2 regions of the Spirillospora sp. NPDC048824 genome follow, and region 2 is predicted to be linked to the other one. Evidence: predicted binding sites of a transcription regulator. Region 2 holds the regulator's gene; the other holds the start of a gene.
What was found. Region 2 encodes HspR, which represses chaperone genes until heat shock. Its sites were predicted from a motif close to ANTTGAGTCNNNNNGACTCAANT; they were not measured.
Positions count from the first base shown of each region.

Region 1: lon (endopeptidase La) is a predicted target of HspR. The motif match lies at 2,170-2,192, and genes of this name have one in related genera.

Region 1 is NZ_JBICUS010000014.1:109,829-113,238, reverse strand. Features, by position in the region: gene lon (endopeptidase La) at 1-2,134, opposite strand, end outside; gene ACGFIS_RS26265 (hypothetical protein) at 2,321-2,482, shown strand; partial or broken gene ACGFIS_RS26260 (MFS transporter) at 2,760-2,999, shown strand; gene ACGFIS_RS26255 (MFS transporter) at 3,109-3,410, shown strand, end outside.
Region 2 is NZ_JBICUS010000022.1:63,358-66,767, forward strand. Features, by position in the region: gene clpB (ATP-dependent chaperone ClpB) at 1-1,483, opposite strand, end outside; gene ACGFIS_RS32475 (heat shock protein transcriptional repressor HspR) at 1,515-1,961, opposite strand; gene dnaJ (molecular chaperone DnaJ) at 1,967-3,145, opposite strand; gene grpE (nucleotide exchange factor GrpE) at 3,285-3,410, opposite strand, start outside.

The DNA of each region.
Region 1 (3,410 bases), on a different contig from region 2:
CCGACAGCAGCGACGCCAGCGCCGTCGTCATCGTGATGCCCGCGCTCGGCCCGTCCTTCGGGATCGCACCGGCGGGCACGTGGACGTGCACGCCGCGGTCCTTCAGGTCGCCGACCGGCAGCTCCAGCTCGGCGCCGCGCGAACGCAGGTAGCTGAGCGCGATCCGCGCCGACTCCTTCATCACGTCGCCGAGCTGCCCGGTGAGCGTCACGCCCGTGTCGCCGGTCTCCTTGTCGGCCAGCGACGCCTCGATGTAGAGGACGTCGCCGCCCGCGCCGGTGACCGCCAGGCCCGTCGCGACGCCCGGCACGCCCGTCCGCCGCTCGTTCCGGCTCAGCTCGACCTCCGGCGTGTACCTGGGCCGACCCAGATAGTCCCTGAGGTCGTCCGCACCGATCGAGACCGGCAGGTCCGCCTTCTCCATCGCCACGTTCGCGGCGACCTTCCGGAGCACCCGCGCGATCGACCGGTCCAGCGACCGGACGCCCGCCTCCCGGGTGTACTCGGCCGCCAGCAGCCGCAGCGCGTCGTCGCCGAAGCCCACCTCGGACGCCTCCAGCCCCGCCTTGTCGAGCTGGCGCGGCAGCAGGTGGTCGCGGGCGATCGTGACCTTCTCGTGCTCGGTGTAGCCGTCCAGCTCGACGAGCTCCATCCGGTCGAGCAGCGGCGCGGGGATCGCCTCCACCACGTTCGCGGTGGCGAGGAAGAGCACGTCGCTCAGGTCGAGCTCCACCTCCAGGTAGTGGTCCCTGAACGTGTGGTTCTGCTCGGGATCCAGAACCTCCAGCAGCGCCGCCGTCGGGTCGCCCCGGTAGTCGGCGCCGACCTTGTCGACCTCGTCCAGCAGGACGACCGGGTTCATCGAACCGGCCTCGCGGATGGCGCGGACGATCCGTCCCGGAAGCGCGCCCACGTACGTACGGCGGTGGCCGCGGATTTCGGCCTCGTCCCTGACTCCGCCCAGGGCGACCCGGACGAACTCGCGTCCCATGGCCCGCGCGACCGACTCGCCAAGGGACGTCTTACCGACGCCGGGAGGGCCGGTCAGGGCCAGAACCGCACCGCTCCTGCGGCCGCCCACGACGCCGAGGCCCCGGTCCTCACGCCGCTTGCGCACGGCCAGGTACTCGATGATGCGCTCCTTCACGTCATCGAGCCCGGCGTGGTCGGCGTCCAGGATCTCCCGCGCGCCCGCGATGTCGTAGGCGTCCTCGGTCCGGTCGTTCCACGGAATGTCGAGAACGGTGTCGAGCCAGGTGCGGATCCAGCCGCCCTCGGGCGAGGCGTCCGACGACCGCTCCAGCTTGTCGACCTCCTTCAGCGCCGCCTCGCGCACCTTCTCGGGCAGGTTCGCCGCCTCGATCCGGGCCCGGTAGTCGTCCTCCTCGTCGGCGGGGTCGCCGTTCAGCTCGGCCAGCTCCTTGCGGATGGCCTCCTGCTGCTGGCGCAGCAGGAACTCCCGCTGCGTCTTCTCCATGCCCTCCTGGACGTCCTTGCGGATCGTCTCCGCCACGTCCAGCTCGGCCAGATGGTCCCGCGCCCACCCGATCACCAGGGTGAGCCGCTCCACCACGTCCGGGGTCTCCAGGACCTCGATCTTCTGCTCGTCCGACAGGTACGGCGCGTAGCCGGCGTTGTCGGCCAGGGTGGACGGGTCGTCGATCTGCTGCACCACGTCCACGACCTGCCACGCGCCCCGCTTCTGCAGGATCACGCTGACCAGGCTCTTGTACTCCTTCGCCAGCTCCTGCGCCCGCCCGGACGCGGGCGGCGCCTCGATCGCGGTGCCCTCGACCCACAGCGCCGCGCCCGGCCCGGTCGTCCCGGTCCCGATCCGCACCCGCTGCACGCCCCGGACGACCGCGCCCGGCTCACCGCCGGGCAGCCGCCCCTCCTGCTCGACGACGCCCAGCGTCCCGATGCCGGCGTACTGCCCGTTCAGCCTGGGCACCAGCAGCACCCGCGGCTTGCTCACCGACCGGATGCCCGGCCCCTTGGACTGGGCCGCCGCCCGCGCGGCCTCGATGGCCGACCGGACCTCACCGCTCTCGGACAGGTCCAGGGGCACCACCATGCCCGGCAGAACGGCCCCGTCGTCCAGGGGCAGCACCGGCAGCGTCAGGGTCTCGCTCATGCTCAGCTCCAAGTCCGTACGTCGACCCAACGGCAAGTTGAGTCATCCACACTCAAGAAAACGGAGCAGCATTTTGTTTCCTCAGCAACGTTCGCTCTCAGCGATCACATCCACCGGGGCGTCCCGCCGTCCACGTGCGACGAGCCGGGATCGCGCGTCCGCGGCCGCCCTTGACACACTTCCCTGATGATCGACCTGACCGACGAGTTCCTCACGCCCACGCCCACGCCCACGCCCACGCCCGGGACCATCTCCTACTGGCCAGCCGGACTCGACCATCCGGTCGCCGGAACCTGGAGCCTGCGCTTCGAACCGGGGCGCCTCACCGAAACCGCAAAGCAAGCCTGAACGAGATCGCCTGCAGGCATCCGGACCCCGCTACGACGCCAGGATTGAAACGGGGTTGCGGTGGTTACGGGGGGTATGCGATCTTCGGCGTGATGTTCCGGCTCCGGTTCTGGAGGCAGATCGTGTACACGGGTCTCGGCAAGTCCACGACCGGCGCCTCGGCGGCGGAGCGCACCACGGCCTAGCCGGCACCGCGCTCCTCGACGCCGAGGCGAATCCCGCGCGGGGGTTCTCCCCCGCCGCCTCGATCCTGCCGCGTCGAATCGATGGAGCATCCGTGTCCTCGCATGCCTCGCAACCCGTTGGCCTCAGCCGTCGGGTGATCTTCCTACTTGCTCTGACCTGCGGCGTCGCCGTGGGGAACATCTACTTTCCGCAGGCGGTCAGCCCGCTGGTCGCGTCCGGCCTGGACGTGTCGCCGGGGACGGCCGCGCTGGTGGTGACCGCGGCGCAGTTCGGGTACGCCGCGGGGAACTTCCTGCTGGTGCCGCTCGGGGACCGGTTCCCGCACCGGCCGCTGATCGTGGTGATGCTCGTCGTCACCGGGATCGGGCTGCTGGGCGCGGCGGGCGCCCCCCGGGCTGCCTGCGCTGGCCGGCGCCAGTGCCCTCGTCGGGATCACGACCGTGGTCGCGCAGGTCATCGCGCCGATGGCGGCCGGGCTGGTAGCCGACGACCGGCGCGGCGCGGTCATGGGGACGCTGCTGTCGGGGTCGATCGGCGGCATCCTGCTGGCCCGCACGTTCGGCGGGATGATCGGCGAGTGGCTCGGCTGGCGGGCACCGTACCTGGTCTCCGCCGCGGTCGCCCTGTGCCTGGCGGCGGCGCTGGCGTTCGCGCTGCCCGCGACCGTCCCGCCGTCGAAGCAGTCGTATCCCGCGCTGCTGGCCGAGCCGCTGCGGCTGCTGCGGCGTGAGCCGGAGTTGCG
Region 2 (3,410 bases):
GGTCGCCGTCGCGCTGGGCGCGCTCCGCCTCGCCGTGGAGCTGGTCGATCCGCTCCTTGATCTCACCGACGCGGTTCAGGCCGGCCTTCTCCTTGTCCCAGCGGGCGACGAGGCCGGTCAGATGCTCCTGCTTGTCCGCCAGGTCGGCGCGGAGCCGGTCGAGACGCTGCCGGGACGCCTCGTCGGTCTCCTTGGACAGGTTCATCTCCTCCATCTTGAGGCGGTCGACGGTGCGCTGGAGTTCGTCGATCTCCACCGGACGGGAGTCGATCTCCATGCGCAGCCGCGACGCGGCCTCGTCGACGAGGTCGATCGCCTTGTCCGGCAGGTACCGGGACGTGATGTAGCGGTCCGACAGCGCCGCCGCCGACACCAGCGCCGAGTCGTTGATCTGCACCTTGTGGTGGGCCTCGTAGCGGCCCTTCAACCCGCGCAGGATCGCGATCGTGTCCTCCACGGTCGGCTCGCCGACGAAGACCTGCTGGAACCGGCGCTCCAGCGCCGCGTCCTTCTCGATCCGCTCGCGGTACTCGTCCAGCGTCGTCGCGCCGATCATCCGCAGCTCGCCGCGGGCCAGCATCGGCTTCAGCATGTTGCCGGCGTCCATCGCGCCCTCGGCCGCGCCCGCGCCGACCATGGTGTGCAGCTCGTCGATGAACGTGACGATCCGCCCGTCGCTCTCCTTGATCTCGTTCAGGACGGCCTTCAGCCGCTCCTCGAACTCGCCGCGGTACTTCGCGCCCGCGACCATGGCGCTGAGGTCCAGCGAGACGAGCTTCTTGCCGCGCAGCGACTCGGGGACGTCCCCCGCGACGATGCGCTGCGCCAGGCCCTCCACGACGGCGGTCTTGCCGACGCCGGGCTCACCGATGAGCACCGGGTTGTTCTTCGTCCGCCGCGACAGCACCTGCACGACCCGGCGGATCTCCGAGTCCCGCCCGATCACCGGGTCGAGCCGGCCGTCGCGGGCCGCCGCCGTCAGGTCGACGCCGTACTTCTCCAGCGACTGGTAGGTGCCCTCGGGGTTCTCGGTGGTGACGCGGGCGTGGCCGCGCACCTTCTCGAACGCGTCCAGCAGCGCCTGCGGCGTCGCACCGAACTCCTTGAGCAGGCCCGCCGCCGGGCCCCCGTCCGCGGCGAGCCCGACCAGCAGATGCTCGGTCGAGACGTAGTCGTCCTCCAGTTGCTGGGCCCGGTTCGCCGCCGTGTTGACCGACCGCTGCAGCTGACCCGACAGGCGCGGCGTCGCCACCGTCGAGCCCTGCGCCTTCGGCTTCGCCGCGAGCTGCTCCTCGGCGCGGCGCCTGATCGCCTGCCAGTCCGCGCCGACGGCCTCCAGCAGCGGCACCGCCGTGCCGTCCGCCAGGGCGATCAGCGCGACCAGCAGATGCTGGGGCTCCACCTCGGGGTGCCCCTCGGCCGCGGCCCTCCGGACCGCGACCGACACCGCCTCCTGGCTCTTCTGCGTCAGCTTGTAGTCCATGTCCCAGACCCCCCGTCAACCACCTGATGTCCTAGTCCCGGTTCCGCTCGTGCCAGACCACGACGCTCGTGTGCCTGATGGGCACCAGGTCGGAGCCGGGGGTACCGCCCTGTTCACCGTGCCGCCGCTGCTGCGCCAGCCGCGCCGCGACGGAACGCGTCGATTCGAGTTCGTTGGCGAGGTCCTCCAGCGCCGCGTGCGCCTTGAGGAGCTCCTCGCGGAGCCGCACGTTGTCGCGCTGCAGCTCCAGGATGTGCTTGATGCCGGACAGGTTGATGCCCTCCTCCTGCGAGAGCCGCTGGATCTCGCGGAGCATCACGATGTCGCGCATCGAGTAGCGGCGGCCCCGTCCCGCCGTCCGGCCGGGAGACACCAGCCCCATCCGGTCATAGGTCCGCAGCGTCTGCGGATGCAGCCCGGACAGCTGCGCCGCCACCGAGATCACATAAACCGGTGTGTCATCGCCGAACGGATCCACCCAACTCACTCCTGTCGTGCCTGCTGGAGGAGGTCGGCGCGCAGGTCGTCGCCGGTGCCCGCGGCGCGGAGCCGGGCGAGGGCCTCGCGTGCCTGGTCGTCGAGCTTCTGAGGGACCTGGACGTCGACGGTGACGAGCAGGTCGCCCTTGGTGCCGTCGCGCCGGGGGGCGCCGCGGCCCTTGACGCGGAACGTGCGGCCGTTCGGCGTGGACTCGGGCAGGCGCAGCGTGACGGGCTGGCCCTGGAACGTCGGCACCCTGATCTCCGCGCCCAGCGCGGCCTCGGGGAACGTGACCGGGACGGTCAGCGTGAGGTTCTCGCCGGTGCGGCCGAACACCCGGTGCGGCTGCACCTTGATGTTGACGTAGAGGTCGCCTTGCGGGCCGCCGTTCTCGCCCGGCGCGCCCTTGCCCTTGAGCCGGATCTTCTGGCCGTCGGCGACGCCCGCCGGGATGCGCGCCTGGATGGTGCGGGTGCCGGTGGCGCGACCGCTGCCGTGGCAGATCGGGCACGGGTCGTCGACGACGAGGCCGCGGCCGTGGCAGTCCTTGCACGGCTCCTGGAAGCCGAAGTTCCCGAGGTTGCGGGTCTCGTGGCCGGTGCCCTCGCAGTTCGGGCACACCCGCGGCACGGTGCCGGCCTTGGCGCCGGTCCCGCGGCAGCCGTTGCAGGGGGCCTCGCTGGTCAGCTTGATCGGGACGGTCACGCCGTTCATCGCGCGTCCGAACGACAGCGTCACCTCGGTCTCGACGTCCGCGCCGCGGCGCGCACGCCGCGTCGTGCCCGTCGTGCGGGTGCCGCCGCCGCCCCGCCCGAACAGGCCGCCGAACAGGTCGCCGATGCGCTCCCCGGCGCCGCCCGCCTGCGTTCCGCCGCCGCTGCCGGGCTGCCCGAACAGGTCGCCGAAGTCGAAGGGGAAGCCGCCGCCCTGCTGGCCGCGGAAACCGCCCGGCATCGACCGGACCGCGTCGTACTCCTTGCGGCGCTTGTCGTCCGACAGGACGTCGTAGGCCTCGGAGACCTCCTTGAAACGGTCCTCGGCGTCGGTGTCGCCCTTGTTGGCGTCCGGATGGTACTTGCGCGCCAGCTTCCGGTAGGACTTCTTGATCTCCTCCTGGGAAGCCGTCTTCGCGACACCGAGGACCTTGTAGTAGTCCTTCTCCAGGTAGTCCTTGGTGCTCACGGCGCCCCGCCTTCTGCTATCGCCACTTGCCACATGTCTTCACGTGCCCCGGCGGTCCCGCCCCGGCCGTCGCGGCCGGGACGGGACACCGGGTCCTTCCGGGGGGCGACCCCCGGACCCCTCGGCGCCGGGCCGGGGGTCACTCGCCGTCGTCACCCGCCTCGTCGCCGGGCTCTCCGGCGGCGTCGGGCTCGGGATCGGCCACCGCGACGCGTGCGGCGCGCAGTATCCGCTCGCCGATGCGGTAACCGGGCTGGAGGACGTC